One region of the Lysinibacillus sp. FSL K6-3209 genome, then DNA from elsewhere that is predicted to be linked to it. Evidence: riboswitches for the same ligand, from Rfam matches in the RefSeq annotation. Region 1 holds a riboswitch; each other region holds the start of a gene.

Evidence for each region. Region 1 has a riboswitch for S-adenosylmethionine ahead of metK (methionine adenosyltransferase). Riboswitches for the same ligand answer to the same signal wherever they lie in the genome.
Region 2: another riboswitch for S-adenosylmethionine. It lies ahead of metA (homoserine O-succinyltransferase); the one in region 1 lies ahead of metK (methionine adenosyltransferase).
Region 3: another riboswitch for S-adenosylmethionine. It lies ahead of MHH88_RS02050 (O-acetylhomoserine aminocarboxypropyltransferase/cysteine synthase family protein); the one in region 1 lies ahead of metK (methionine adenosyltransferase).

The regions. Positions count from the first base shown of each region.
Region 1 covers NZ_CP150264.1:3,495,707-3,506,451, reverse strand. The annotation lists gene MHH88_RS17035 (transglutaminase domain-containing protein) at 1-1,068, shown strand, start outside; gene MHH88_RS17030 (zinc ABC transporter substrate-binding protein) at 1,010-2,077, opposite strand; gene yidD (membrane protein insertion efficiency factor YidD) at 2,184-2,417, opposite strand; gene MHH88_RS17020 (hypothetical protein) at 2,414-2,575, opposite strand; gene ytzI (YtzI protein) at 2,646-2,792, opposite strand; gene MHH88_RS17010 (hypothetical protein) at 2,926-3,243, shown strand; gene MHH88_RS17005 (L-lactate permease) at 3,292-4,758, opposite strand; gene MHH88_RS17000 (XRE family transcriptional regulator) at 4,982-5,542, shown strand; gene MHH88_RS16995 (NUDIX domain-containing protein) at 5,601-6,068, shown strand; gene MHH88_RS16990 (prolyl oligopeptidase family serine peptidase) at 6,052-6,828, shown strand; gene pckA (phosphoenolpyruvate carboxykinase (ATP)) at 6,905-8,491, opposite strand; SAM riboswitch class I at 8,694-8,812, shown strand; gene metK (methionine adenosyltransferase) at 9,070-10,266, shown strand; gene MHH88_RS16975 (gamma carbonic anhydrase family protein) at 10,622-10,745, opposite strand, start outside.
Region 2 covers NZ_CP150264.1:2,174,168-2,184,912, reverse strand. The annotation lists gene MHH88_RS10470 (endospore germination permease) at 1-991, shown strand, start outside; gene metA (homoserine O-succinyltransferase) at 1,065-2,000, opposite strand; SAM riboswitch class I at 2,102-2,211, opposite strand; gene MHH88_RS10460 (nucleotide excision repair endonuclease) at 2,455-2,826, shown strand; gene MHH88_RS10455 (IS1182 family transposase) at 2,982-4,331, opposite strand; gene panF (sodium/pantothenate symporter) at 4,703-6,148, opposite strand; gene MHH88_RS10445 (YhdT family protein) at 6,148-6,411, opposite strand; gene MHH88_RS10440 (AMP-binding protein) at 6,628-8,094, opposite strand; gene fabG (3-oxoacyl-ACP reductase FabG) at 8,112-8,843, opposite strand; gene MHH88_RS10430 (alpha/beta hydrolase) at 8,827-9,738, opposite strand; gene MHH88_RS10425 (3-oxoacyl-ACP synthase) at 9,751-10,745, opposite strand, start outside.
Region 3 covers NZ_CP150264.1:386,987-397,731, forward strand. The annotation lists gene pepT (peptidase T) at 37-1,266, opposite strand; gene MHH88_RS02020 (lysoplasmalogenase) at 1,338-1,988, opposite strand; gene MHH88_RS02025 (hypothetical protein) at 2,182-3,861, shown strand; gene MHH88_RS02030 (hypothetical protein) at 3,909-4,334, opposite strand; gene chrR (class II chromate reductase ChrR) at 4,541-5,272, opposite strand; gene MHH88_RS02040 (acetyl-CoA hydrolase/transferase family protein) at 5,582-7,102, shown strand; gene MHH88_RS02045 (glycerol-3-phosphate acyltransferase) at 7,163-7,792, opposite strand; SAM riboswitch class I at 7,948-8,061, shown strand; gene MHH88_RS02050 (O-acetylhomoserine aminocarboxypropyltransferase/cysteine synthase family protein) at 8,175-9,476, shown strand; gene MHH88_RS02055 (hypothetical protein) at 9,874-10,260, shown strand; gene MHH88_RS02060 (homoserine dehydrogenase) at 10,669-10,745, shown strand, end outside.

The DNA.
Region 1 (10,745 bases):
TCTGAATTACAAAACGAACTAACAGAGCTTATCAAACATGCCATTTTAGATCCATATATTTTCGCCAATATTTCCAGCTTCCAATGGAAGTATGATGGCTATGCTAATAATATTGTCATTCATTTTCAATTTACTTATCATATTTCACAGGAAGAGGAGGCATTTACAGAGCAAACATTGACAACTATTGTTGCGTCTATGCATGGATTAAGCGAATTAGAAAAAATACAGGCTGCACATGATTATATCGTTTTAACAACAGAGTACTCAAAAGATAGTGTAGGAAGCCAATATTCGCCTTACACATTGCTTAGCGAAGGCAAAGGTGTCTGTCAGGCCTATGCTTTAGTGCTTTATCGAATGTTAGATATGCTAGGTTTTGAAGTGCGATATGTGCCGGGTAAAGTAGGCGAACAATTGCATGCATGGGTGTTAGTGAATTTAGATAATGAATGGTACCATATTGATGTGACATGGGATGATCCATTGCCAGATCGAAAGGGCGAGGTACGTTATAACTATTTTCTCGTTTCGGATCAGCAATTAGCAAAAGATCATACATGGGATTTTGCGAGTTTTCCTTCAGCAACAAGTGAAAAATATGCAGGTTGGCAAGAGCAAAGTAGGATTGAAGTTCTTACGCAACCATTAGCTAATCTTTTTACCCCTAATCGTGAGCTAGCTAAGATAGAAAATAATGCACTTCAAATGAAGCAATTATTAGAACAGTCTGCTCAATTACCAAATGACTTTCAACTTCCCACCAAGTATAATCAATTCTTTTTTTATGAACAACAGGATAAAGTTGTTCTACAGAGCGCTCTTATGGTCCGTCCCGTTATTGTAAAGACGAAAATAAATGGGAATGCAAGGATGAAGAGGCTTATTAGTTTTGGCAAAATTGAAAAGCGTATGCCGCAAGAAAAGTACGTCATAATAAAGGAGGTGTCCCTAAGCATTACGGGGCACCTCCTTCTTCATCCTAAATCGTTAACTTCGTATCGTTGTTTTACTTGTGTTCATTTAGAGCTGTTTCTAAAGTTTGCATATTTTTTTTCATTAGAGTAAAGTACGTTTCATTATTTTTCACATCATCACTTGTTAACACGCTTAAATTATGTAGGACAAGTGATTGAGCGCCAACTTCTTTTTGAATGACTTCGGCTAATTTAGAAGAAACATTTTGCTCGAATAAAATATAATGAATATTTAAGTCTTTTGCTTTATCTACAATCGCTGTTAATTCCTTTTGAGACGGTTCATTTTGCGAGTTTAACCCTGCAATTGGAACTTGTGTTAAGCCATATTGACCCGCGATGTAGCCAAATGCAGCATGCGATACAAAGAACGTTTTGTTTTGCGTTGTGTCAGCCATTGCTTTATATTCAGTGTCTAAATCTTGTAGCTCTTTTACGAGCGCTTCATAATTTGCTGTAAATGTCGCTTCTTGAGCTGGCATTTTTTCAACTAATGCATTTTTAATGGATAATGCTAAATCTTGACTAATAACAGGCGACAGCCATACATGGGGATCGACACTACCATGAGCATGATCTCCATGATCAGCATCCTCGTCATGTGCGTGATTATCTTCCGTAGTCGCATCTTCGTGCTCGTCATGTGCGTGGTCATCTTCCGTAGCGGCTTCATGCGCATGATCAGCTTCATCTTCTGCGTCATGCGAATGACCCGTGCTAATGGCTAATTTTTCATCAGGTATTTGAGATGCCGTAGCAACCATAGTGACATCTTCGTTGGCTAATGTCTTTTTCGTATTTTCTACAAAACCTTCAAGGCCTAAGCCAATATAGAAAAATATATTCGCGTCAGCTAATTTCATCATATCCTTTTGCGTTGGCTCAAATGTATGCTCGTTTGTACCAGGAGGATATATAGAAGATACTTCTACATAATCGCCACCAATACGCTCTGTAAAGTAGCTTAAAGGATAGACGGTTGTGTACACAGTTAATTTATCTGTTTTCTCCGTCTGTTTCGACGATGATGACTTATCACCACAGGCAGCTGTAAATACTGCTAGTACAGCAACTAAGAAAAATAGAAATACTTTTTTCATATAATAGATACCTCTTTCAAATAGTAATGATTACGATTTGTTTTTTTAACAGTTTCTATAATAACGCACATCGGATAAAAGTACAAGAAAAAATGACCTTCGAAAATTATTTCTTTTTCGAAGGCCATTTATCTGGCACAGGATCAAAGCCACCAGGGTGAAGTGGTTGGCATTTTAAAATACGTATGACGGTCAAAATTAGACCTTTAATAGCGCCATGCTTTTGCAAAGCTTCTAGACCATAAGAAGAGCATGTTGGATAGAAGCGGCACGATGGTGGCGTCATTGGTGAGATAAATTTTCTGTATAACTGAATGAGCCATATAAAGGGATATTTCATGCTTGTCCATCCTTGTGATGTGGATTGTTTTGTTTTGGCTTTGCATCGATTGTTTGTGTAAAAAAGTCACCTTTTTTCTTCAGGATAACGATTACGGAAACACCAAACATTAGCATCATCATCGCAATCATAATGATTATTGGTAAAGGAACACCCATTGTTTTCACTCCAAATTCTATTTGATATTGTTATTATAAGTGATATTGCTATAAAAGGGTTGAATTTGAACTACTCGTCATGCTGCTGAAAATTTTGTTTCGGTTTTTCATCGACCGTATGTTTAAAAGCATAGGCACGATTTACACTTAGAATGGTTGCGACTGTTACTAATATCACGATAATGATTGCAACCGTGATTAGCGAGGTTAAACTCATTGTATTCACTCCGTTCTTGTTCGTTATATCTATTATAAATTAGAAGCACTAACTTAGTTGTGAAGGAAGTTTGACATTCCAGCGAATAAAATAAGCACTGAACCACCATACTATGGAAAAAGGAGTGTTATCTATGGATCGTCAACGTGTTTATTTTTCACTTGCCCATAAAACGTATTATACAAATCCTTACGAAGGGCAATGGAATTTCGAACTTAATGTAGACCGACAAGCGTTAGATGTTTTTGAAAAAATATTTCAGCAAATGCAACTATTAGAAATTGCAAACGGTTGGCGCGCACAATTGCCTTATTTGCAATACCATTTGGATCGAGAAAATGATGAGTTAGATTTACGTTTGAAGAAAATTTATGCACTTATACATGAGTATGGGGATGATGATACAAAGCAATTTGTAGAACAACTTCCCTATTTCAATAAACGTGTCTAGCTATTGGCTAGACATTTTTTATATTTGCATAACCTGTATAACATTATGCTAGTGGAAGCGTGATAGAAAAATAATTTCTAGAAAAATAATAGCAAGTGTACTAAGTCCAACTAGCGCCATTTTTCTTTGAATAATATTTTCAAATGAATGTATTTTACAAACTGAACAACTTAATGCCACTCTAGATGGGTTGACCATTGTCATGAACGAAGAACTAACATTTTGAATGCAAGCAAGTATAGTAGGTGACAGACCTATGTGCGTAGCAGTTTCTGTTTGTAGTCGAATAAACATAGTATTGGACGCAGTATTACTGCCAGTTAAAAAACCACCTGTTGCGCCAATTAAAGGTGTTATGAATACAAAGTATGAACCAAATGTGTTTGCAGCAGTTACGGATAGTAGCTGAATCATCTCGGCCTCTGCCATCATTTCGGAAACCACAATATATAAAAAAGTTGTTAGCAATACAGGATAACATTTATTGATTGTTAATTTGATACTATCGAAAATGGATGCCTTACTTAAACGGAAGAGCGTACAAGTAAAGAGACAAACAATAAAGAGAAAAAATCCAGGCGAATAAAGAAACGATAATTGGAATTGATAAGACGCAATCGTTACGGTAAGCAGGCTCGTTAAAAAATCTTTAATCGGATTAATAGTTCTTGATGCGATTAATAGAGCGATTAACAACAAATAAGGAGAAATATTTTTTAAAAAGATATTAGAATAATATTGTTTGTTTCTATTTTGCAAAGAAATCATAATAAAAATAGCCGCCATCATCGTTAAAGAGCCCACTACTCCTGCAAGTTCCACACTGATGAACCGATTACAAATCCACACGCTTAAACCTAAAACTAATCCCATCGATAGTATCCCCCATTTTTTCTTTTGCATTGCTTCTTTTCCGACGCCTATGTATGTAACTAAGAAGGCAAAGTAAATATAAATAGGAATGCACATCAGAGCGCTTCCAACACCTAAATCTTCTAAAGGAATGTTTCCTAATGATGCACCAATAATTGTCCCCATTGCTAACGTGCCCCAAGGTATGATACATAAACTAATTAATGCAATGAAGGAAGATTGTAAGGAATTGAAACCTAGAGCCATTAAAATAGGTGCAATAACAATGACTGCTAGACCAAAGCCGCTAACGGATTCAATTAAAGGAGAGAGCCCCAAGGCTAATAATAATACTTGGTCAATCCGATTATCAGTAGAGGTGGCAATAGAAGAAGCTATTTTTTGGATGGACCCTGATTTTTCCATTAGATGATATAATAATATTCCAAAAAATAAAACATAGGTAACTGGCAATGTTATAAGAAAACTGTTGATAAAAGGTTTAGGCAGTAATGCGATGTTTAGGTGAAAAACAGGAGAAGTAGCAATAACTGTTGTAAGTAGGCAAGCAAAAATGCCAGTGAAAATAGAAGATTTCTTTAAAATAAAAATCATAAACAAAATACTAACAAGAGGGAATAGTGCTAATACGACTTTTAACATAAAACAACACTCCTATACTTGATTATTCACTATAGTATATTTTATTTTCACTAAAGTGTAAATATCTTATCTTGCATGAAATGATTCAAACATCTTCTAGGTTGATTGTGATTGATAATGTACAATATCATAGTAGAAGGGCTAACGAAGATAAGTTTTTAATTGCATTTCACTATAGTAAAAATAATAGTAGGCGAACAAAGTAGTGAAAGGAGCTTTATTCATGGGATTTGGAAAGCAAGTAAATGTAATGAGGAAGAAAAACAAAATGACATTACAGGAGCTTTCAGCCGCAAGTAATGTGAGTGCCTCGATGCTATCTCAAATTGAAAGAGAGGAAAAAAATCCAACGATACAAGTAGCTTGTCAAATTGCAGAAGCTTTAAATACGACACTTTCAGCTTTATTAGATCAGCAGGAAAAAAGGGAGGTTGTCGTCATAAGAAAAGATGAACGACCCATTTATGTTGACGAAAAATCTGGTTTTCAACGACATTTATTATCACCTTCCGTTCCATCAAGAGGTATTGAGTTTGTGTTAAATATTATTCCACCAAACAAAGAATCAGGCATATTTCCCGCGCATAAAGCAGGCGTAAAAGAGTATATTTTTGTTAAAAGCGGAAAGTTACGAGTTGAATTGGGGCATGGTGCTTTTTCTGAAGAATTAGAAGCAGGCGATTCTCTTTTTTTTGAAGCAGATACAGCGCATAGATTTATCAATATGACGAATGACGAATGCCACTATTTTCTTGTGATTGATTCCTCACAGTACATGAAATAATAAGACGAATAACATAATGAATACATTCGTGACAATATAATACGAGGAGTTGAATGGCATGTTTTCATTTCAAGATTTGAATGGATTTCAAGTGGATTTAAGCTTTACAAGAGGGGAGTTTCAAGTTGAACCAAAGCATGTCCTTGTCTTTTTAAAACATGAACAGAAATGGCTATGTACGATTCATAAGCGTCGTGGCGTGGAAGTGCCAGGAGGGAAGGTAGAATCAGGCGAAACATTAGAGCAAGCTGCTGTTCGGGAAGTATTTGAAGAGACGGGTGTGCATGTGAAAAATCTTCAATGGTTTGCAGAATATGCTGTCCACGGTGAACTCTTGTTTTGTAAAACAGTCTTCACTGCGGAATTTGCCAGTCAGGAGAAGATAGATTTTGATTTGGAAACTTCGGGTATGGTGTGGTTAACTGATGAAGAGTTTGCAAACCATCCAAATTTAAGCTTCCATATGAAAGATGAAGGCATGCAAAAAATGCTAGAGGAGCTGAAGCGTTTTGACAATCAATGGTGAAATAGTTGAAAAACGTCCATATCCTTCACCGAATCCAGCTATTCGATTAACAGAAATTACGTATCTATCCCTTGGACTACGTGTCAAAGGCTTGCTAGCAGAGCCTAAAGCAGAAGGTACATATGACGGTTTTTTATATTTGCGTGGAGGTATGCAAAGTATCGGCATGGTAAGACCAGCACGTGTTGCACAATTTGCAGCCCAAGGTTTTATCGTGTTTGCCCCTTATTATCGGGGGAATAGAGGTGGAGAAGGCCGTGATGAGTTTGCAGGTCAAGATCGTTTTGATGCAGTGCATGGAGTAGATGTGCTAAAACAATTTTGCAACGATCATATCCATGTGTTTGGTTTTTCACGTGGAGGTATTATGGCGCTCTGGACGGCCATTTTACGGAAGGATATTACATCCGTTGTGACTTGGGCAGGCGTTTCGGATGCCACTGCTACATACTGGGAGCGAACCGATATGCGTCGTATGATGAAACGGATTATTGGTGGGACACCTAATCGTGTACCAGAAGCCTATGATGCACGCACACCTTTATTTCAAGTCGAAAAGATTACAGCCCCAGTGCTAATTATCCACGGCTATCGGGATGAAAATGTAGATATTGAGCATGCAAGGCAGTTAGCATTTTACTTAGAAGATGCCAATAAGGTGTATGAAACTTGGTATGATCAACGTTTTGCCCACCAATATCCACCAGCACAAAATCGTGAAATGGTTCGTGCATTATGTGAGTGGATGAAGAAACAGTGAAAATTGTTTGAGTGCCTGGCACTAAAAAAAGACACTAAAAAAAGGGAACGAATACATCGTTCCCTTTTTGTATGCATTATTTTAATGGACCACCAAGTTTAGTGATTGCTTCAGAAACATTTGAGAATTTCTTGAAGTTGTCGTTGAATAGACCAGCAAGTTCAGCAGCTTTCACATCGTAAGCAGCTTTATCTGACCAAGCATCGCGTGGGTTCAGTACTTCTGATGGTACACCTTCAACCGCTGTAGGGATGTGTAAGCCAAATACAGCGTCTTGAATTGTTTCAACGTTGTTTAGTTTTCCGTCGATAGCAGCACGTACCATTGAACGAGTATAAGAAAGCTTCATACGGCTACCTGTACCGTATTCGCCACCAGTCCAACCAGTGTTTACAAGGAATACTTGTGCGCCATGCTCATCGATTTTTTGACCTAACATTTCTGCATACACAGTTGCTGGAAGTGGAAGGAATGGAGAACCGAAACATGTAGAGAATACTGGTTCTGGCTCTGTTACACCACGTTCAGTACCTGCAAGTTTAGATGTGAAACCACTTAGGAAGTGATACATTGCTTGTTCTTTTGTTAATTTACTGATTGGAGGTAAAACACCAAAAGCATCAGCAGTTAAGAAAACGATTGTTTTTGGGTGACCTGCAACAGATGGATCAACGATATTTTCGATATATTGGATTGGATAAGCAACACGTGTATTTTCTGTTAATGAACCATCATCGTAATCGCAAACACGAGTTTCAGGATCTACAGCTACGTTCTCTAGTACAGAACCGAAGCGGATTGCGTTGTAGATTTCAGGTTCTTTTTCAGCAGAAAGGTTAATTGTTTTTGCGTAGCAACCGCCCTCAATGTTAAATACGCCGTTGTCAGACCAACCGTGCTCATCGTCACCGATTAATTTGCGGTCAGGATCAGCCGATAAAGTCGTTTTACCAGTACCAGATAAACCGAAGAATAATGCTACATCACCAGCTTCTCCAACGTTTGCTGAACAGTGCATTGATAGGATACCTTGTTGCGGTAAAAGGTAGTTCATAATACCGAAAATAGATTTTTTAATTTCACCAGCATATTCAGTACCACCGATTAGGATGATTTTCTTTTCAAGTGATACAATGATGAATGTTTCAGAAGCTGTACCATCAACAGCTGGATCTGCTTTAAAGTTAGGAGCTGAAATAATTGTGAAATCAGCAACGTGAGAAGCTAATTCTTCTTCAGTTGGACGGATAAATAATTGATGGGCGAAAAGATTGTGCCAAGCATATTCATTGATTACTTGAATACTTAATTGTGAATCTTTGTCAGCACCTGCAAAACCTTTAAATACAAATAATTCGTCACGTTCTTTTAAGTATTTAACTACTTTTACATATAAGTTATCGAACACTTCAGAAGAAATTGGTTGGTTTACTTTACCCCAGTCAATTTTATCTTTTGTGCTTTCTTCTTCTACCGTATATTTATCTTTAGGTGAACGACCAGTGTATTTGCCAGTTTCTGCACGAACTGCGCCATCTACTGTTAACATTGCCTCACCACGAGATGTAGCTTTTTCAGCTAATTGTGGTACTGAAAGTTGAACGTTAATGTTCCCGCCGTTTAATAATTCCTTCAGTTCGTTTGCAATTTCTACTGAATTCATCGATTAAATACCATCCTTTTTTATAGTATTCCCTTGAGTTTGAGGGAGTTTTTCTTAATTTCAAAAATAGTATAACACAATTGCTTTAATAATCTATACTAATTCAAAAATTATTTTCGAGTTTTAAATACTTTTCAACAAAACGACATAAAATAATTGACATTGTTCTACCTTTTCCGTAAGATGAGGAATTGAACGGATACTCTTATCCCGAGCTGGTGGAGGGTCAGGCCCTGTGAAACCCGGCAACCTGCATGAACTATTTCACGACATGCGTTGGTGCCAACCTGATGCAAGGGGATACCCCTTGAACGATAAGAGTGAAAGGTTACGCAGTCATTATTCCTTTCCTCATGTTAAGTACACGTGAGAAAAGGATTTTTTTTATTTTTAAAATGAATGTAAAGGTAAGTATGTGCAATTCTTTCCTTATTATAATGACGGATCTTTCGAAATCCTCATGTTAAAAGCAACAACGGCTTGAGAGTTCAATCCTTTAGGAGCGGACTTGACATGGGTAATGAGTACCGTATTAATTTCGCAAATACTATTTGTAAGAGTAATAGGAGGAAAACCAAATGACAAACCGTCGATTGTTTACATCAGAGAGTGTAACAGAAGGACATCCCGATAAAATTTGTGATCAAATCTCGGATGCTATTTTAGATGCCATTTTAACAGAAGATCCTAATGCCCGTGTAGCGTGTGAAACAACAGTCACAACAGGCTTAGTATTAGTAGCAGGAGAAATTACTACTTCTACTTATGTAGATATTAAAGGCATTGTGCGTGATACAGTAGCAGAAATCGGCTATACACGAGGCAAGTATGGCTTTGATGCTGAAAACTTAGCTGTACTAGTCGCAATCGGAGAGCAATCACCTGATATTGCCCAAGGTGTAGACCAAGCATTAGAAGCGCGTGAAGGTTCAATGACAGATGCGGATATTGAAGCGATTGGTGCAGGTGACCAAGGATTAATGTTCGGTTATGCATGTAATGAAACACCTGAATTAATGCCTTTACCAATTAGTTTAGCGCATAAATTGGCTCGTCGTTTAACAGAAGTACGTAAATCAGGTGAATTAGCATATTTACGTCCAGATGGTAAAACGCAAGTAACAATTGAGTATGATGAAAACAATGTCCCTGTTCGTGTTGATACGATCGTTATTTCAACTCAGCATGATGAAGAAGCAACACTTGAACAAATTCAAGCAGATTTAAAAGCATTAGTAATTGCTCCAGTAGTTCCTAGTGAGTTATTAGATGCACAGACTAAATACTTCATCAACCCAACTGGTCGTTTTGTTATTGGTGGTCCAAAAGGAGATGCTGGACTTACTGGTCGTAAAATCATCGTTGATACATACGGTGGTTATGCACGTCATGGTGGTGGTGCATTCTCTGGTAAGGATGCTACGAAAGTGGACCGTTCAGCAGCCTATGCAGCTCGTTATGTAGCGAAAAATATTGTTGCAGCTGGTTTAGCAGAACGTGCAGAAGTACAGCTTGCTTATGCTATCGGTGTAGCGCAACCGGTATCGATTGCCGTTGATACGTTTGGTACAGGACGAGTAAGTGAAAGTGAAATCGTAAAATGGGTTCGCGAACTTTTCGATCTACGTCCAGCAGGCATCATTAAAATGCTTGATTTACGTCGTCCAATTTATAAACAAACGGCTGCATACGGTCACTTTGGCCGTACAGATTTAAATGTACCTTGGGAAAATACGGACAAGGCAGATGCACTAAGAGAAAAAGCGAGTTTATAATCTGTTTTATCAAGAACATTCGATTTGGTAATGAACAAACGTAAATGTTTTATTGAAAGGGGCTAGCTAGTGGCCCCTTTTTATCTTGCCTTTCACATTTCTTCTTACTGCTACTAGGTCGGGGAGAAATGCACCTTCTATTTAAATTGTGAAGGCAACTAGTGCTCTCTAATCAAGTGAAAGACTTAAGCGAACTTTACGTAAGTGATTGAAAAAATTCGCTTTCTTCCCGTACGTCTAGCATACAAGATGTACTGAAGGCGGTTGGAAGAAAATTGCGAATTTATTTCATAAAGAGTTGTTTCGTATTTAAACACCTACAACTATGGGGCAATGTGCCCGAATTGAGCAACCATTATTTTTGAAGAGATTTGTAATATTGTCCTTTTTCCGCGTATTCTCTAACGATACGTTCCATATCTTCTTTATCTTCAGCATTTAATTCACGTACAACTTTCGCTGGACGTCCTAATGCTAAA
Region 2 (10,745 bases), 1.3 Mb from region 1:
AAGCTTTTTAATCGTAAAATTGTATACAAGCGTTGGAAATCAAACACCGCATCTCACGTTTGTCGAAGCAAATGGAAAAATTTTAGGTAAATTTCTTGGAACTTTGACCTCTCTAGGGTTTATCACTCTCGCATTTTTTTCGGCTAGTGAATTATTATATTTTATTGGCATCTTTATGCAAACAGAAGTAATGCCCGAGACACCTACTTTGTCCTTTGCTGTATTATTTACCATTATTCTTGTTTTTGCATCGTTTCTAGGCATTGAAGTGTTTGCACGGTCTGCAGAAATCCTATTTCCCATATTTTTATTTATATTTCTTGTATTTCTTGTTTGTATTTCGCCACAAATTAATATCGAAAATATTCAACCCGTTTTCGAAACAAAGACACCATCATTAATAACGGGTATCCTTAAATTTATGAGTATTTTTTCATTCCCGCTCGTTATGTTACTTATGATTTTCCCCTCTGCTGTCAATATCTCGAAAGCCGCACAAAAGGGATTTTATTTCGGCACGATTTGCGGAGGAATTGTCTTAATAATCATTATAGCCCTATCAACACTCGTTATTGGTCCAACGAATACTTCCATTGAGACATTTCCTAGCTATGCACTGGCTCAACGGATTTCTATAGGCAATTTTTTTCAACGTGTTGAAGTTGTTATGGCTGTCATGTGGATTATCTCCATCTATATTCGAACTTTTCTCTATTTTTATGCATCTGCAATAGGTATAGCACAAATACTAAATATTAAAGATCCCCGACCATTGATTTTGCCATTAGGAATGTGCATGATTGCGCTGTCTCAAATTGTTCATCCGAATATTGTGCATTCTAATAATTACAATCAAAAAATTTGGCCGCTGTATTCAGGGTTATTTACTGTCTTGTTAGCCCTATTATTACTAGTCATTGCAAAAATGCGAAAGATTAAAAGCAAAACAGCAACTGACCAAAATACATTAAATTCAAGTGAAACACCGTAAAAAAAATCCAATTTCTCTCTATTGAGAAATTGGATTTTTTAGATCTTCACAAAAGCAAATGGTAAGCAACCAATTAGATATGGTATTCAATTTCATCAACAAAATCCCATTCATACGGCGTTTCTTGATAAACATAGTAGTTTAGCCAGTTGGAGAATAATAAATGGGTATGTGCTCGCCATGTATTAATAGGTTCTTTAGATGGGTCATCATGCGGGAAATAGTTAACAGGCACTGCAATATCAATTCCTTTTGCCACATCGCGACTGTATTCATCGGCTAATGTTGTCGCATCGTATTCTAAATGTCCAGTAATCATAATATTTTTATTATCTTTTGATTGCACGATAAAAACGCCTGCATCTTCTGAATAAGATAGTAACCGTAATTCCGGGTGATTGCGTACTTCATCAATTGAAACAGAAGTGTACCTAGAATGTGGTGCTGTAAATAAGTCACTAAATCCTCTTACTAAATCGACCGTTAAATCCGTAATCACATGTGAATATACACCCGAACACTTTTCTGGTAATTCAAATTTCCCGATTCCATAATGATGATATAAGGCAGCCTGTGCACCCCAACAGATATGCAAGACAGACGTGACATTCTTAGCAGACCAATCCATTATCTCCGAGATTTCTTCCCAATAATTCACTTCTTCAAATGCCATTTTTTCCACTGGTGCACCCGTAATGATCATCCCGTCAAAGCGACGATGACGTATCTCATTAAATGTTGAATAAAAGAGTTGTAAATGCGATTTACTAACATTTTTAGACTCGTGTGTTGCTGTATTTAAAAATGTTATATTGACTTGTAACGGCGTATTACCAAGTAATCGAAGTAATTGTAATTCTGTTTTCTCTTTTTCCGGCATTAAATTAAATATTAAAATATTTAACGGACGAATTTGTTGTGTTTTGGCACGGTCTTCTTCCATGACGAATATTTTTTCCTCACGTAAATGTTCTCCAGCTGGTAAGTTTTTCGGAATATTAATTGGCATATTGTAGTCCCCTTTTCTCTTATTTTTTTCTCTCTATGTAAAATTAAAAAATCCCCCTCATTCCATAAGAGCAAGAATGAGAAGGATAATTATCACGTTCACTCTTATCTCTCAAAGGAAAAATCCTTTGGTGGAATTAGCACCTTTCTAACAATGTTAGAGGTTGCTGAAGCGTCATAGGGCCAAATCCCTCAGCTTCTCTTGATAAGATTATTCAATTAAAAAGAATTGTATCATGAACAATTAAGAATTTCAATAATACATAGAATATTTTGTATTTAAACGAATGGAAGCTTATGAATTGTTAAACACTACTATCAAGTTATATTTTTGACATCCAGTGCCAATTCCAAAAGGCATATACGAAAATTAATGGAACCAATAAATCGTAATGGCAATCATAGAGGTATTATGTTAACATATACCTTTAGTAACAGAGAGGAACGTGAATATTTTGATTAAAATTGAACTCCCAAAACCAGACTTAGTAATCCGTCAACGTGAGCAAGTGTTAAAACCAGGGGATGTAGAAATTACGCCTTTTCACGGTTTTATTGATTTCCATAAAATCACTCGCGAAAAAGGTGGCATTTTCTTATTTTATAATGAAAAAAATGAACTATTATTTGTAGGGAAAGCACGTAAAATTCGCCAACGTATTAAAAAGCATTTTGAAGATAATGTATCACCAATGAAAAAATACCGTGATGAAATTTTCAAAATCGAAGTGTATGAAATTGATGATCCAATGGAACGTGAAATTTACGAAACATATGCGATTAACACATTCCGTGCAAAATATAATCTAGATAAAGTATTTTATTAAGATTCAAACCGTTAGCATAATGTATGCTAACGGTTTGAGATTGTCGACAAAAGGCATCAAGAAGTTCTAACCTTGATGCCTTTTGTCATTTTTTATAGTAAATAATTGGATTTCATTCCCAAGTCGACCATTCTCTATGAGCATATCTACTCTCCTTAAGCAGCTTGCCATGTCCAAGTAGCAAGCTTTTTCAAGTTCATGGCAGCAAAAGTAAGCATCGCCTGCATGGACAATTTTTTAAGACCCCTTAAGTTTGTCCATCGCATACCATGCTTTTCTTTTGCATCTGCAAAGACACGTTCAATCGTTTCTTTGCGCTTTGCATAAATTTGTTTAATATCATATGAATGGCGTAAATGTTCAGCTTCTTCCATATATGTTTCCCATATATGACGTTGAATAAGTTTTTGATGATTCTTGCTTTCTGTACATTGTGATAGCCAGGGGCAATTAGCACAAATCGTTGGATTCGATTTATATTGGCGATACCCTTCCTTTGTGGTTGTCGTATATTTCAATACCTGCCCTTGTGGGCAAAGATAACAATTATAGTACTCATCGTACACATATTCATGCTTTCGAAAGAAACCATCTTTTGTTTTAGGACGTGTATAAGGGAGAACAGGTAACATTTGATTCTCTAATAAAAAGTTAGTGATGGCAGGTGTTTTATAAGCAGCATCCGCAGCAATCGCTAATGGCTTTTTCACTTTTTCAATGATTTTTTCAACAAGTGGCTGCAATACATAGCTGTCGTGCACATTTCCTGGAGTCACAATCGTACCTAATACAAAACCTTTTTCATCTGTCGCTGCATGAAATGAATACGCAAACTGCTTAGTCCGTTCATCCTTAACATAATAACCACTCTCAGGGTCTGTCGTACTTTCCTTGATTTCTTTCCATTCGTCTTTTTCAAATTTCTCTGGAGGGAAGGGCTTTTTTCCGTGTTCCTCACGATCAATATTTAATTCCAGTTGAAGTTTCTCTTCATAAGCACGTGTTTCTTTTCGAACGACTTTTTTATCATACTTTCGCTTATTAGCGCTTGCCTTTACATGCGTGGAATCAATAAATACATGGTCCGCGTGCAGGAGACCCTTCTTCAGAATTTCTTTTAGAATACGATAGAAAATTTGTTCAAACACGTCTGTGTCTTGAAACCGTCGCGCATAATTTTTACCGAAGGTAGAAAAGTGTGGAACTTCTGTATGGAAGCCAAATCCTAAAAACCAACGATAGGCCATGTTCGTTTCAATTTCTTTAATAGTTTGACGCATTGAGCGAATACCGAAAACATATTGAATAAAGGTCATTTTAAAGAGAACAACAGGGTCAATACTTGGACGCCCTAAAGATGAATAGAGGTTTTCCACTAATGGATAGATAAACGAAAAATCAATCGCTGCCTCTAGTTTTCGGACTAAATGGTCTTGTGGCACCAATTGGTCAATTGTCAATATTTCTAATTGTTCACGTTCATTGATTTGATTTTTCGACATCATTTTCCATCACCTCAAATAGATTATTTTATTTATAGTTGATTGATAGCAATTCATATCAAGTTGATTGGAGCGAAGGGCGGGCGACTCCTGCGGGAACGCACAGTACGTAAGACGCAACAGACCGCGCGTTAGCGAGGGTTGCGGCTTACGATGTGCCCGCGGAAAGCGCCCGAACGTAGCGGAAATCAACGGGAGTAGACATCTATTTTTATTTTAAAATGAAAAAAGACTGTAGGCAAACTCGAAATTTTTCGAGTTTGTCTACAGTCTGAAACCGTTAGCATAATGTATGCTAACGGTTTTTCTATACTATAGCGTCCAAAATGAAAACCCAACCCCAAGCGTTGTCTCTCGGGGTTGGGTTTTCATTATTAAATAAATAGTTTTTCATCTTTAAATTTATGAGCTGTTAGCCAACTGACGATAACAAAGATAATTAATGAAGCTATGATAGGGATAGTCACCGTATGCATACCAAATATCGTTGGATAAAAGCGATCAATCATAATATATAACGTCATCCCCGTAATCATGGACGCAATCGCCCCGTATTTATTGGCCTTTTGCCAATACAACCCTAGGACAACTGACCAAATAAAGACCGCTTCTAAGCCGCCAAATGCAAATAAATTGAGCCAAACTAGTAAATCTGGCGGATTTAATGCAAATACAACGACTGCTAAACCAATCACTGTTGTTACCACGAAGCTAGCACACTTGATTTCTCTATCATTGGCAGTAGGCTTGATATAATTCAAATAAATATCCTTTACCACTGTTGAACTAACTAGCATCAGCAACGCATTCACGGTAGACATCGTCGCTGCCATCGGTGCTGCTAACACAATGCCCGCTAAAAACGGCGGCAACACTTTTAACGTAAGCAACGGCATTACCTTATCGCCAATTTCAATGCCAGGGATTACTGGACGGGCTAATACACCAATCAAGTGCATCCCGAACATAATTGTCCCAATAGCAATTGTGCCAATAATTATCGCCAAATGCATGCTTTTGGAATCTTTATAGCTCATGGCGCGGACGGCTATTTGAGGGAGCCCTACCACACCAATGCCGATTAAAATCCAAAATGTTGAGACGTACAATGGTGTCAGTTCCCCTTCAGCACCAAATGGTGACACTAGGTTTGGATTTTCTGCAACAAGGGACGTCATAATTTGATCGATGCCACCACCGGCAACGATTGTCCCAATCAGTAAAATAACAGTACCAATCACCATAATGGAACCTTGAACCGTATCCGTTAACGCTACAGCACGGAATCCTCCGATAATCACATAAATTAATACTGAAACAGCAAAAATAAAGAGTGCTGCTGTATAGTCAAGACCGGTTAATGATTCAATTAAGCGCGCGCCCCCGACCCATTGTGCCATCATCGCAGAAAATAAAAAGACAATAATACTAATCGCTGACAATATAACGATGACATGGCTTTTGTAGCGTTCACGTAAAAAATCAATTAATGTAATCGCTTGATAGCGGCGAGCAATAATAGCAAATTTCTTGCCTAGTATCATCAGTACAAAATAGCCTGCTGGCAGTTGAGCCATCGCTAACAAGACCCATCCGAGCCCTTTATTATAAGCAACACCAGGTCCACCGATAAAACTACTTGCACTACCATACGTGGCAATCATCGTCATTGCTAGGATAAAGCCACCCATTTCACGACCGCCAAGAAAATATTCCTGTAAAAATGAATTCGATGAACGAACATGCTTATTCGCCCATATGCCAATCCCAAAAATAATAATTAAAAAAACAAGAAGCGGAAAAATAACTTGCCAATGCATTATTCATCCACCTCCCCGTCATCAAATGGTACCTCTTTAAAAAAGAGCTTTAAGACGAGCCAGATTAATACAATCATAAAACCTGTTCCAGCGATGCAACTATAGAAAAACCAAGCTGGGAAACCCAATACATACGAATACGTTGTTGGATCCCCCGAACCTAGACCATAGGCAAAGCCGTACCAAATCGCAAAGTTGACAAATACAAGCCCAATGCCAATAAGCGCCTCACGATGCGCAATTTTAAAGCGTTGATCTTTCAAAATAGAATCCCCCTAACCTACTCTATTTTACTGTGATGTAGGACTAATGGGAAGCATTGTGAGAAAAGTAGATAAAAAAAGCGAAAGTTAGCGAACAATACCTATCAAATGGGTATCTTACAAGGCTCCAATCAGGAATACGCTTTCTGCCTTTTCGGGTGATTTTTGTGGCGATTTCCCCCTTCTTATTGGCGATTTCACACACCTTACCAATCTTCAAGAGCTTTTTAATTGCAATTGAAGCGCTTTTTTATCAATTTTCCCAACAATCGTTTTTGGTAATTCATCAATCATAATAATTTTTTTCGGGATTTTATAGTGTCCTAAATGGCTTCGACATAGGTTTTCTACTTCGTCTACTACAGTATCTGACTGATTATGGCAAACAATAAATGCCGTGACAATTTCCCCCCAGTAGTTATCTGGTGCTCCGATGACTGCCGCTTCTTTTACGAGCTGATGACGAAGTATGCATTGCTCCACTTCTTGCGGATAGACGTTCTCCCCGCCACTAATAATCATGTCTTTCCTGCGACCGACGATATAAAAATACCCTTCTTCATCCATTGTCGCTAAATCACCAGTCCTTAACCAGCCATCTCGTATCGTATTGTCCGTTTCCTGCTGATTATTCCAATAAAATTGAAACATATGCTTACCTCTAACGAACAGTTCGCCTACTTCATGGGCAGCGCAGCTTTCACCCGCTTGATTAATAATTTTCGCCTCATTAAATTGCATACTTTTACCCACTGCCCCCTTTTTGACATAGGCTTCTTCACGTGAGATATAAAAATTGTTCGGTCCAGCCTCTGTTAAGCCATAACCTTCTTTAAAAAAAAGTCCCTTTTTAAAAAACGCATCATATATTGGAAGAGGGCACGGTGCGCCGCCAGATAAAAACACCTTGACAGTGGGAAAACTACTTTTGTGAAAATAGTTTGTCGTGATCATGGCTTGATACATCGTTGGGACAAAAAGCGAAATCGTTGTCTTATAGAAATTAATTGCTTTGAGTGCTGTTTCCGCTTCAAACTTATCACCGATAACAACGGTCCCCCCCGCCATTAACAATGGAATGGATAGTGCGTTAAGCCCACCCGTATGAAACATGGGCATATAGTTTAACGTACAATCGTCTTCACATAACCCCCAACTAATAATTGTATTAATTGCATTCCAATTTACAGAATTGAAAGACAACACTACCCCCTTTGCTTTGCCAGTTGTGCCACCTGTGTAAATCATTAGCCAAGGTTCATTTAAATCCAGTTCTATCGAGCTAGCAATAGTCGCTGACGGCAGAACTTGTTGAATAGGGTGCATCGTTGCTAGTTGTAAAGGGCATGGTATTTCTTGATCATATAAAAGTAAAGAAGGGGTAGCATCCGCAACAATGTCATTTAACTCCTCTGTACTTAAGCGCCAGTTTAAAGGAACATAAATCAGCCCTCGTAATCCACAAGCAAATAATATAGCAAATAAGTGACTATTATTTCGAGAAAAAACCGCTACTCGGCTACCTGCCTGTAATCCTTGATTTTCGAAAAAATGGCTCCATTTGGCGATTTCAAGTGTTAATTGCCGATAAGTCCATTGTTCGTTTGTTTCTAAGTTCACTAATGCTAGCCGATTCGGTGTTAAAGATGCACGATTTAAAATCCAAGCTTGCTCTGCAAACATCTTGAACTCCTCCTTTATCACATCATAATCGCGCCATCCACATGGAGTGTATGACCATGGACATAGGAAGCCTCTTCAGATGCTAAAAATAAATAAGCATTAGCAATATCCCTCGGTGTACCTAATCTTTGAAGCGGCACGATTGCTCGCATTTTTTCCAGTACCGTTTCGGGCATCTTTTTGACCATTTCAGTTTCTGTAAATCCAGGTGCCACCGCATTCACATTGATGCCTTTACGCCCTAACTCTTTTGCCCATGTTTTCGTCATACCTACAATCGCAGCTTTTGAAGCAGCATAATTTGTTTGTCCTACATTTCCATAAACACCACTGACCGAGGAGGTATTAATAATTTTTCCGTATCCAGCAGCTATCATATGAACACTAACCTCTTGCGTACAGTGGAAAACCCCTGACAAGTTGACATCAAGCACTTGCTGAAATTGGTCCTCTGTCATTTTTGACAACATGGCATCGCGTGTTATTCCTGCATTATTTACTAAAATATCAATGCGACCAGCTTGCTCGATCACAGTTGTAACAAGCTTTTTCACACTCTCTCTATCTGCTACATTAACCTGCACGAATATAGCTTTTTCACCTAGTTGATTGGCTGCCATTTTCCCCGCGTTGTCATCAAAATCCGCAAGATATACAACGGCTCCTTCTTCTATGAATCGTTCTGCTGCAGCAAATCCTATCCCGTTTGCCGCACCTGTAATAATGGCTACTTTATTGTTTAAGCGCATTGATTTTCCCTCCGAATTGTAAAAATGTTTCAATTTCAAATAGCAGTTGTTGTAAATCATCGATTAGCGGAGAATGCCCACAATTTTTTAAACGAACAAATTGTGCATGCTTTGCTAAATCGCACATTGTTTCCTCATTCATTTGCTCGGTAATCACTAAGTCACGGTCTCCTCTTAACACTAAAATCGGAATGTTTAGTTGTTGTACTTCATTCGTCCCTTTCGCCACTTCGTTATCTACTGCACTTAAATTAAAAGTATTTAACGCGTGGTAAACTTCGGCTAAATTTCTTTGTGTGAGCATATCGGCTACATAGGCATCATAGTGTTCAGGGTCGGGCTGACGATGGGTATAAATGATTGTATCCCAAATCGACTTTAAGCCTTGGCTATTTTTTGTATCGTAGAAACCTTGTACAGTCTTTGTTTTCGACGTATCCATCAGTACTTCTTGATACGTGGCAGCTCTTTTGAATGCGGCTGGATTGCCCGCACCGAAGTCACTATAAAATGGATACCCCCTCGTCGAAGCGGACGCCAATAAAATCAGACGTTGACAATAACCTGGATAATTTGCAACAAACTGCATGCATACAGCTCCGCCTGTGGACCAGCCAATCATGTCAAAATGGTCTAAGTCAATGGCATCCACAAATAGTTTGACATCATCACTAAAATCTTGAATAGCGCGAATAGGTTGATGATAAGATGAACCTCCAAAACCTCTTAAATCAATGGCATAAATCGTGTAGTTTGGATCTAAAGCTTCCAACAGCACATCCCAATGTTTGGAGGAGGTCATATTACCATGAATACACAATAACGTTTGGTTACCTCCATCCCGCTTACGATAAGCCATCGTTTCCCCATTTTTTAGTTGAACCGTTTGTAACATTGTGCTTCCTCCCTATCCCCAGCGAATTGTTATAGCTCCCCATACATAGCCGATACCCGCACTGACAAGCGTGATAATGTCCCCATCCACAATACGCTTTTGCTCTAACGCAAGCTGTAATGATAATATTTGATCAATTTGTCCAATATGACCATAGTCTTGAAGATAAATGGATTGTTCCTCTTTCAAACCAAGTTCTGATAGGATATATGCATGCGCAGACCGCTTCATATGAAGCATGGCGAGATAACTAATATGTTCTTCTCTTAATCCACTTTTCGCTAAAGATGTACGAATGACCTTTAAAAAATTATTTAAAGATTTTTGCTCAAGCCGTTCTTTCATACCGACTGGATCTAAAACATCTAATTGGTACAAATTATTCGCTAAATCTTCTGGTGTCAAAGGCTTTTTAGTGCCTCCAACGGGGATAACGACATCCTCCGAAAAAGAACCATCTGTCATAATATCCGCTTCTAATAAATGGTTGCGGCTGTAATTTTTTTGTAAAACAATAGCACCCCCACCTGCGCCCAAATTATACATAAAGCGTGTTCTCGGATTGCGATAATCGATAAAATCAACATTTCGATATCCTCCTGCAAGTAACACGGTGTGAATGCTGTCATCAGATTCCATTAAGCTTTTCGCTAACTTTAGTGCCATAATCGTCGTCCCACAGCGTAATTGCACATCGAATGCCCACGCATTGACGGCACCAAGCTCTTCTTGCATTTTGATGGAAGCCGTCCAAAGTGGATATTCCTTATGTTCTTCCCCTATATACATCACGACATCAATTGTTTTAGGTTCAATCCCTGCTTTTTGTATAGCTTCTTGTGCAGCCCAAATGCCCATTTGCACCGTATGATCCTGTTCATCAGGAATTGGTTTTTCGTGTATACCCAATTTGTGTCGAATAATGTGCTCAGGAATCATCGAACGCGCTGCAATTTCGGTTGCGGTCATTTTCCTTTGTGGCATATAGATTCCTGTACTGACAATAC
Region 3 (10,745 bases), 1.5 Mb from region 1:
TTTTAATATTTCTTATTGCTTGAAGTAAAGTTAAACTTACTTGCCCTGTTGTTCAAATAGTTGCACGATTTCAAGAATTACTTGTGTCGCTTTTTCCATTGTTTCACCAGAGACATATTCGAATTTACCGTGCATGTTTTCTCCACCTGCAAAAATATTTGGTGTTGGTAAACCCATGTAGGAAAGTTGAGAACCATCAGTTCCACCACGAATCGGTAATGTATTCGGGGTAATATCTAATTTTTCCATTGCTTGACGGGCAATGTCAACAATTTCTTTTACAGGCTCGATTTTTTCACCCATATTATAGTATTGATCCTCGATAGAAATTGTCAGCGCATCCTTGCCAAATTGTGCTTGTATTTTGGCAGCAGCATCTCGCATTAATTGCTTTTTCTCTTCGAATTTTTGACGATCATGGTCACGTACAATATAAGAAAGCTCTGTATGTTCAATAGCCCCTTTGAAGTCCATTAAATGGATGAAGCCTTCATAACCTTCTGTTTTTTCAGGTACTGCATCTGTAGGCATTTCATTTTGGAAAGCAATCGCCATCGTAATAGAGTTGACCATTTTATTTTTAGCTGAACCTGGGTGTACACTCGTTCCCTTTGTTGTTACTTTAACGCCAGCAGCATTAAAGCTTTCAAATTGTAGCTCACCAAGCGGTCCGCCATCCATTGTGTAGGCATAGTCAGCGCCGAATGCAGCGACATCGAATTTATGTGGACCGCGGCCAATTTCTTCATCAGGTGTGAAAGCTACGCGAATTTTACCATGCTTAATAGCAGGGTTATTTATTAAGTATTCCATAGCAGTCATTATTTCAGCGATGCCAGCTTTATCGTCCGCACCTAGTAATGTTGTACCATCTGTTGTAATTAGCGTTTGGCCTACATAATTTTTTAGTTCAGGAAATTCAGTTGGAGACATGATTAAATTTTCGTTTAATTGAATGTCACCGCCATCGTAGTGATCGATGCGTTGAGGATTTACATTTGTACCAGTGTAGTCTGTAGCTGTATCCACATGCGCTAAAAAGCCAATTGTAGGAACTACTTTATCTGTATTTGCTTCAAGTGTTGCAAATAAATAGCCATTGTCATCTAGTGTAATGTCTGTTAAGCCGATTGCAGCCAATTCATCCTTCAATACATGCAATAAATTAAATTGCTTTTGAGTGGAAGGAGTAGTTTCACTTGTGAAGTCGGATTGTGTATCGATTTTTGCGTAGCGAATTAATCGCTCGATTACTTGTTCTTTCATAGGTATATGCAGCCTCCTTTGTAGGTGTCTGGCACTCAAACAATTCTGAATTGTTTGAGTGCCAGGCACTTTCATTGTACCACTTTACTTCGGATTTCGGAATATTGAAGGATGCTCAATGCAATAAGTATTTGCGCACTATAATAGGTCGTCATAATAATCTCATGCGCAAAAGGTAATGGCATGATAAACTTATTAATCGCTAAATAGGAATCGGATGTGATAAATAATAAAGCGCCAATAATAGCAAAGGGAGAACTGGTACGAATAGCCGTCCAGCCCATCGTTAAAATGATAGAAATATAAGCAAGAACTGCAAAAGTAAGTACGGTTTCTCCGGATTTAAACACGGTACTGGCAATCCAGATAGCCATTGCGGCACCATATAAAAGTAATCCGATTTTTGCCCAAGTCGGTACTGGCTGTTCACTAGTACTTGAAAAGGCGAAGATATAAAAAACATGACCGATTAAGAAACTTGTAAGACCAATCAGAAACCATTGTAAAGTGTAGTCTCCTATCATACAAAATACTAGACCTATAATAATGAATCGCTGATATTTTTTAATCGACTGTGCTTTTTGGGTTATCGCCATAAATATTAACAAAATCATTGGAATGACTTTGAATATTAGTTTTACACTTTGGTCAATATGCGAGAAGAAAAAAATATAATAAAGACCAAACACAATGATACATGTTAACAACAATTTTTTTGCCAAATTTTTCAGCCCCTTTTCTTTGAAATTCTCTATTGATGCTTAAAATCCTTTATTCATCATTAAGCGGTTTTATTCAGAAAATTTCTTTCACCAAAGAGTAGAAGGGAAGAAGTGTCCATATAATTTATGTTTGAAACTTTTTTAGTATGTAACCGTAAATAAGAAGACAGTAAGTGAGGAGAGGGTGAACGAAATGACTAAGCTATTGATAGCTTCTGCAGTCATTGCAATTATTGCGAGTGTATTATTAACACCGCTAATAACGAAAAAGCGTGAAGATGGACAATCGAAAAAAGTAATTGGCTACTTTTTTATCGGAGTCTTTGTGATAGGATTTATTGCATCAGGTATTACACTGTATGTTACAAAAATTGATGTTAACTGGCTTGTTTTTTGGCCAGTGATTATACTACTCACTTTATGTGGAGCGTTTCTTGCAAGTGGTATTGAAAGAAAAGTGAAAGGTGTTTTATTTTTAGCAAGCTTACTAGTCGGCGTGTATGTATTGTCCGCACCGCTATGGAATGCTAACGATAAATTCAAATCTGCGGAAATGAAAGAAGAGGTTGAAATCAAGCCGTTTGATGAAACACAAACCCCAGCGAGTGTTCCACCTAAATTCGTCCGCAATAAAATGAAAAAAGCTTTCGGTCAAGTACCGAATACAAGCTATTATGAACTAGGACGTTTACAAATCCAAAAGGTAAATGGTGAATATGTATATATTGCGCCTGTTGAATTTTCAGGTTTCTTTAAATGGATGAACGGCAAAACGACACCTGGTTATTTTACAATGAGTGCGACGGACTCAGCGGATAACCCAAAATTTATCGCACAGGAAATGAAATATGTTCCTTCTGCCTATTTAAATGCTAATTTAGAGCGTCACATGCGCTTACAACATCCATTCCTTATTTTCTATGGAGATGTTCAGCTTGAAATTGATGATGACGGTAAACCGTACTATATCCGTTCGTACGGGGAGTTTATATCTGCTCGAAATGGCTTTGATGTACAAGGGATTGTCCTTGTAGATGCATTGACAGGTAAATCTGAAATTGTGAAATTAGCAGATGTTCCAGCATTTATTGATGGGGCTGTTTCACCTGAGACAGTAAGTTTACAAAATAGCTATTACGGAAAATATGTGCATGGTTACTGGAATAGTATGTTTGGCAAAAAAGATGTCAAATTACCTTCTGATGAAGGGACTGAATCGAATGTAAGTCCAATCTTTAATGAGGAAGGCGAAATGTACTATTTCACAGACTTCACGAGTCCAAAAGAGGGCGTGGATTCAATGCTGGGCTACTCATTAACGAATGCACGAACTGGTGAATCGACGTATTATACAGGAAATCAAGATGCTTCATATATGGATTCACAAGGGAATCTGCAAATTATTGAAAAGAAATTTATTGAGAAAAAGTGGGCAGGAGAAATGCCTGTATTGTATAACTTTTACGGAGAAGCAAGTTGGTTAACAGCGGTGCTCGATGCGAATGGCTTTTTACAAAATTATTTCATCGTTTCCGCAGCAAATCCTGAAATTTCCGCCTATGCAACAACACCAAAAGAAGCGTTGAAATTATATAAAACAGCGCTTAGTCGTGGAGGAAGTACGGTTGAAGGTAGTTCGAATGCGGAAGAAAAAAATGCAAGTGGGACAGTACTACGCGTTTATAAGGAACGCCTAGGTGACTTTACCATTGTATCGTTTTTACTGAATAATGGTGAAAACTATTCAGTAAGTGCAGAGACGGAGCCTCTTGCGATTTATTTACAAGAAGGTGATGAAGTAGTTATTACGTATGGTGAAACAGGAGAGCAGTTTTTACCAGTACGCTCGCTCATTATTAAAGGATTACAATAAACAAAAGACGATCAGCACAATGCACTTTGTTGGCTTGATCGTCTTTTTTATGTAGTTTGCGTTTCAATGTAACGGTGCATTTTTTCTTTATGATTTGTAAAAAGAGTAGAGGCATGATCATTTAATGCCAGTATCTCTTGAATATAACCATGTAACAAATTCTTTTCATATTCAAAAGAGAACGATGTTTCACTTTCTATCATATGCTCCAATAAAAGTGCATGTAGCACAACCACTTCTAGGTTCTGCGTATTCGTGACAAATTTTAAATTTAAAATGGTTGTATAGGAAACGAATTGATCGACGTAGGTAATAGCTTCTTTGTATTGTTTAATATCAATATGTTGTTCAAGCCTCTTTCTTAAAAGTACACACTCATTGTTTAAGTCTTGTATTTTTAAAAATAAACTTCTTACACTTCTCTTATGTTGTTGTTCTAGGGTACGAGCAAGATGCTTATTAACATAAGACATTTTTGCATAACTCCTTTCGAGATAGGGTTCTTCTTCTATTTAATATTAATGGAAAGGTAGGAAAAGGAAAGAGTCTTTTCGTTTAATTTGTACCTGATTTTAACAGATCATGCAAGACAAAAATACTACATAAGCTATAAATAATAGTTCGAAATATAAAAAAAGTGGAGTTATTATCATACGATAGTAACTCCATAAAGAAAAAGTTATTTCCAATTAAAACCTTTCTGTGCTAAGAAGCGATTGATGAAAGGACGACGTTGTTCAATTAAAAAATCAGCCATTTGCTTTGTCCAGTTATCAATTTTACGATTGGAGGAACGACTATTGTAGTAATCTTCCATCGTTGCATTGTAAGCTGGTAAAAGTTCCTCGTATTTTTCACAATTGTACTCATTTTCATGTAGGACAGCAGCTACTGGTAAGCGAGGTTTCACTTCATTGCGTCGTGCAGGAACGCCAATTGTTAAACCGAACAATGGGAATACATAATCAGGTAGATTCAACAATTCGCTAATTTCTTCAGGTTTGTTACGTACACCTCCAATATAGCAAATGCCATAGCCCATTGATTCAGCAGCAATCACAAAGTTTTGTGCGAATAACGAAACATCTGCTACACCAACGAGGACATTTTCAGCCGAGTCTGCCACAATATCAACGCCTTCTAATTTCCCAGCCATTTGCAGACGTTTAAAGTCTACGCAAAAAACAAAAGCACCACCCGAAGTTTCGTATTGACGTGGATTGCCAGAGAGTAAACCGAGCTGTTCTTTTTTTGCTTCGTCTGTTACCCAAATTACGCTATAGGCTTGTACAAAGTGAGAGGTTGCCGCCATCTGTGCTGTCGCAATTAAATCCTCGACAATTTCTTTCGATATAGGATTTCCATCGTAAATACGTACTGAAGAGTGGTTACGTAATAATTCTTTCACCATTTAAAAATTCTCCTTTTCCCCTTAAATATACCAAGAGCATATCACGCTTTTTCGCTAAAATCGAATAAAATTCAATATTAAAAACTTAAAATCATTTATAAAAAACTATTTTTGAATAATATGAGAGAGGACTAAAATACCTCGTAAAGTAAAATATATTGTTAGATATAGCTTAAATGTTCTCTTTAGTGTAAAATTATGTATGGCGACAGATTATTTATCTACTGTATTTTGACATTTGTGGGTGTACGGATGTATAGGACAAATAATCTAGTTGAAGCAATTAAATGTGGGATGGAGGAATAAGGAATGGATGAAAAGTTAGCAAAAAAGCTTCGTAATGAACAGTTACGAAACAAAGTTGTAACAGCAGAAGAAGCAGCATCTTGGATTAAGGACGGCATGGTACTTGGTATGAGCGGATTTACACGTGCAGGCGATGTGAAAGTGGTACCGCTTGCACTTGTGGAGAAAGCGAAAACAGAAAGCTTCAAAGTAGATGTATATACAGGTGCATCACTTGGACCAGAAGTCGACCAATACTTAGCCGAAGCGGGTGTAATTCGCAAACGTGGTCCTTTCCAAGGAGATCCAGGTATTCGAAACATGATCAATAGAGGAGAAGTCACTTATGTTGATGCCCATTTATCACATAATGCGGAACTAGTACGTCAAGGTATTATTGGTCCGATTGACTTTGCTATTATTGAAGCTGCTGCAATTACAGAAGATGGCTTATTAATTCCTACAACTTCAGTTGGTAACTCTCCGATTTTCGTACAAGAAGCAGATCAAGTAATCATCGAGCTAAACGTAGCCCAGCTTGATGCATTAGAAGGTGTGCATGATATTTTTGTACCAGGACCACAAGGTAAACGTGATCCAATTCCAATGCTAAATGCGTCAGATCGTCTTGGCACAATTGGCATTCCACTAGACTTAGACAAAGTAAAAGGTATTGTTATTTCAGATATTTTAGATGCTCCATCAACAATTGTTCCAGCTGATGAAGAAACAGATATTATGGCAAATCATTTGCTGAACTTCCTGCGCGAAGAGATTAAAGTAGGTCGTTTAACAACAAGTTTACGCCCGTTACAATCAGGTGTAGGCTCAGTAGCAAATGCTGTATTACTAGGTTTCAAAGATTCCGAGTTTGAGAATTTAGAAGTTTATTCAGAAGTACTGCAAGATGCTGTTTTTGAATTAATGGATGCTGGGAAAGTAAGCTTTGCATCTGCTACTTCTATTACCCTATCGGAAGAGGTAGGAAACCGTGTTTATGGAAATTTTGAAAAATATGCTGATAAATTAGTATTACGTCCACAGGAAATTTCTAATCATCCGGAAATTATCCGTCGACTCGGTTTAATTTCTGTAAATACAGCGCTTGAGCTAGATATTTATGGGAATGTAAATTCAACTCATGTTTCTGGCACACGAATGATGAATGGGATTGGTGGTTCTGGTGATTTTGCTCGTAATGCCCGGTTAGGTATTTTTGTGACGAAATCATATGCAAAAGGCGGTAAAATTTCTAGTATCGTACCAATGGTTTCGCATGTGGACCATACAGAACATGATGTAGATATTATTGTCACAGAACAAGGTGTTGCAGACTTGCGTGGTTTAGCACCGAAAGAGCGTGTAGGTCGTATTATTGAAAACTGTGCGCATCCAGATTATAAGGATCAATTATGGGCGTACTTTAACGAAGCGAACGAGGCAACAGGCGGACACCATACACCACATATTTTAGAAAAAGCGCTTTCTTGGCATGTCAATTTAGCTAAGAACGGTACAATGCAAGATCCATCATTTGCAAAATAATGATATAAAAAAGCCTTGAGAGTTTGTTTGTTGTCTCTCAAGGCTTTGATTTGTTTAAATTTATTTTTTAAAGGCAGATGTTACTTTAGGCTCTGTCCCTTGGATAAGCCGTTTAATATTTTCAATATGCAACATAAGCGCGATACCAAAAAGAACAATTGAAATCATTGTTGGTCCAACCCCAGGTATCCATAAGTAAGTTGCTGTACAAAAAATAATATAAAATACAAGCACACCAATGATTAAATAATTTGTTGTTAAAGATAAAATGACAAATAACATAAGTGCAAATAATGCAATTTTCCAATCAATAGCGAGCAATATGCCTATGATTGATGCAGTTCCTTTGCCGCCTTTGAAGCCCATATGGAACGGGAAGTTATGACCTAGTATTACACTAGCAGCTATTGCATAGGTTAATAACCACATTTGTACTTCAGTAAACTGTGAAGCATTGGAGGAAAAGTAGTAAAGTGCGCATAGCACGGCAGCAACTCCTTTACCTATATCTATAAGTGCTACTAATATGCCGTATTTCCATCCAAGAGAAAGCGTTGCGTTTGAGGCACCCGCATTGCCATGGCCAGTCTTTTTTAAATCTACTCCAGAAAGAAACTGTGCCACTTTAGAGCCATGAATACAGCCGATTAGATAACCAATAATAATAAAAATAATCATGGCTTTTACCATAAAAATACTCCTTTCAAACTATACTTTTATATAGTGTATGTGTTCTTATTACGTAAAGGAGCAGACAGAAGTTTCAGAAAAAAATAAATTTTACTGTTGACAGAAAAAAAGTCTATGTTTATACTGTGTAACAACGATGGAAATTGAATCACATACTCTTATCAAGAGCGGCGGAGGGATAGGCCCTATGATGCCCGGCAACCAGTGAGTGACGAACTTGCTAAGGTGCTAATTCCTACAGATTCTTACTTGGATCTGGCAGATAAGGGGAGGAAAACTTGCAACCGCAACCCTCTTCTTAACTGAAGGGGGTTTTTGTTTTCTCACATAAATCCTCCTCATCTCCGGTACCATCGTAAAACCCATTTAGGAGGAAGAAAACATGTCGAATTTTAAACCAGAAACTTTACTATTACACGGTGGCCAAGAGCCAGACCCAGTGACAGGCTCCCGAACTGTACCGGTGTACCGTTCAACAGCTTTCGTATTTAAAGACACTGCTCATGCGCAACGTCTTTTCGCTTTAGAAGAAGCGGGCAATATTTATACACGTATTACAAATCCAACTGTAGATGTTTTTGAAAAACGCGTCGCTTTATTGGAGGGCGGTACAGCAGCAGTAGCACTTTCATCAGGTGCAGCAGCTATCGCATTTTCAATTTTAAATCTTGCAGGAGCAGGGGATGAAATCGTAGCAGCAAGTTCTTTATACGGAGGAACATATAACTTATTAGCAAATACACTACCAAACTACGGTATTAAAACAATTTTCGTAGATGAAACAAATCCTGAGAATTTCCGATCTGCCATTAATGAAAAGACAAAAGCAGTGTTCGCTGAAATTTACGGAAACCCAAGCTTAAAAGTGCTAGATGTAGAGGCAGTAGCTACAATTGCACATGACAACGGTTTACCTTTAATTATTGATAGCACTTTTGCTTCACCATATGGCTCAACACCAATCGACTTCGGTGCAGATATCGTCGTTCACTCAGCGACAAAATGGATTGGCGGACACGGTACAACTTTAGGCGGTGTAGTTGTGGATGCAGGGAAATTTGATTGGACTCAAGGTAGATTCCCAGGATTTACAGAACCTGACGCATCTTATCACGGTTTACGATACGGTATTGATACTGCAGCGGCTGCATTTGCCACAAAACTGCGCGTGCAATTACTACGTGATTTTGGACCAACATTAAGTGCAGATGCTGCATTTAACTTATTACAAGGTTTAGAAACGCTCCATTTGCGAATTCCTAAACATAATGAAAATGCCTTAGCAGTTGCAGAATATTTACGTAACCACCCATCTGTGGAGTATGTAAACTATAATGGATTAGAAGATTTTGCCACACATGATTTAGCGAAGAAATATTTGAAAAATGGCTTCGGTTCAGTGCTTACATTTGGCATTAAAGGTGGACGAGAAGCAGGCCGTCAATTAATAGACAGCGTAAAATTATTTTCACACGTAGCAAATGTAGGCGATGCAAAATCACTAATTATTCACCCGGCGTCTACAACTCATCAACAATTATCTGCTGAGGAATTAATCCAAACTGGTGTTTCCGAGTCGCTCATTCGCTTATCAATTGGTTTAGAGGCAGTTGAGGATATTATTGCAGATTTAGAACAAGCTATTGCACAAGTAACAACAACTGAACAAAAAGTAGAAGCATAACTATTAAGATAGCCAATGATTTATGTTGTAGCGTTTACGTATTTTCTCATTCGAAATGCCTCATTTGGTAATGCGTATAACGTTGCGACATTCATCCTTACCTCATTCGGTGAGTTTTCTGAAATTTTTTATAAATAATACCTAGTAACTTTATAAGTATTGTTGACTTGGTTAAAACCATGCTGTATACTAGGGATTAAGTAAAAGGTTCGAAAGGCTACCAACCTTGAACAAAGTGATGATGTTACTAAACTTTCACCGCCATTCATTAGGCGAAAACAGCTAATTTGTTTTCATAAGTGCTCCCCCACTTTTGAATATATATATGAAAGGGGGTAGCTACCTAGCCAGTAGCTACTCTCGCTTTCCATAACTGATCGAAAAAGGAGTGTTAACAATGGGAAATATTTATCGTGCACAAAATGTAACTGCTTATCTTATATATGAATTAAATGAAAGCCATCATTTTGTAAATAATATGGCCATTCAATACTTACTTTCGACAGTTGAATCAAAATGGCAACAAACTTTTGGACATAGTGCTTTTGAAGAAATCGTATATGCTAAAGAAGAAGGCTATACAGTAAAAGAAGTTTTTGAAGAGTATAAAGTTCATGGTACAAACCATATTACGCTACCTGCGACAGAGTATTACTTACAATACGGGTCATTTCAACTAATCGAGCGCACATATGCCATACCGAACTTTACACAGGAAGAAATCAAACTAGTACAATCAGCTTTAGCACAATATCGTTATCGATTATTTTTACTAGCAAGTTAACTTTCCCTTATATTTTTTAGCTCATTCTCTACTGCTATAGGGAATGAGCTTTTTGTTGTGCTAAGTTTTTTTGGATTTGTTTCGACTTTTCAAGACAGCCATTCTATAAGTAGTATCTTCGTACATATATAATAGAAGAAAGGCATTTTTTTTATAAAAGAATCGTCAATATTTGTTCAAAAATTATAGATTTATTAAAAAAACGTATAATAAAGGCAATGAAACCGATTTCTTTTGCACGCCTAGAGAAAACAAATGTCCATCCTAGAAAGATTTTTCTTGTGCAATGGATTTATTTGCGTTACAATTTTCTTTAGGTTAAATTTTGAATTATTTGAATATGTGCTTGTAGGCACAAACTTTATATAGAGAGAAAACTGGAGAAATGTACGTTGGAGGGAATCAAGTATGGCAACTATAAAGGCAGCGATCTTAGGATTTGGAACTGTAGGTCAAGGAATTTATCATATTTTAAATGAAAAGCG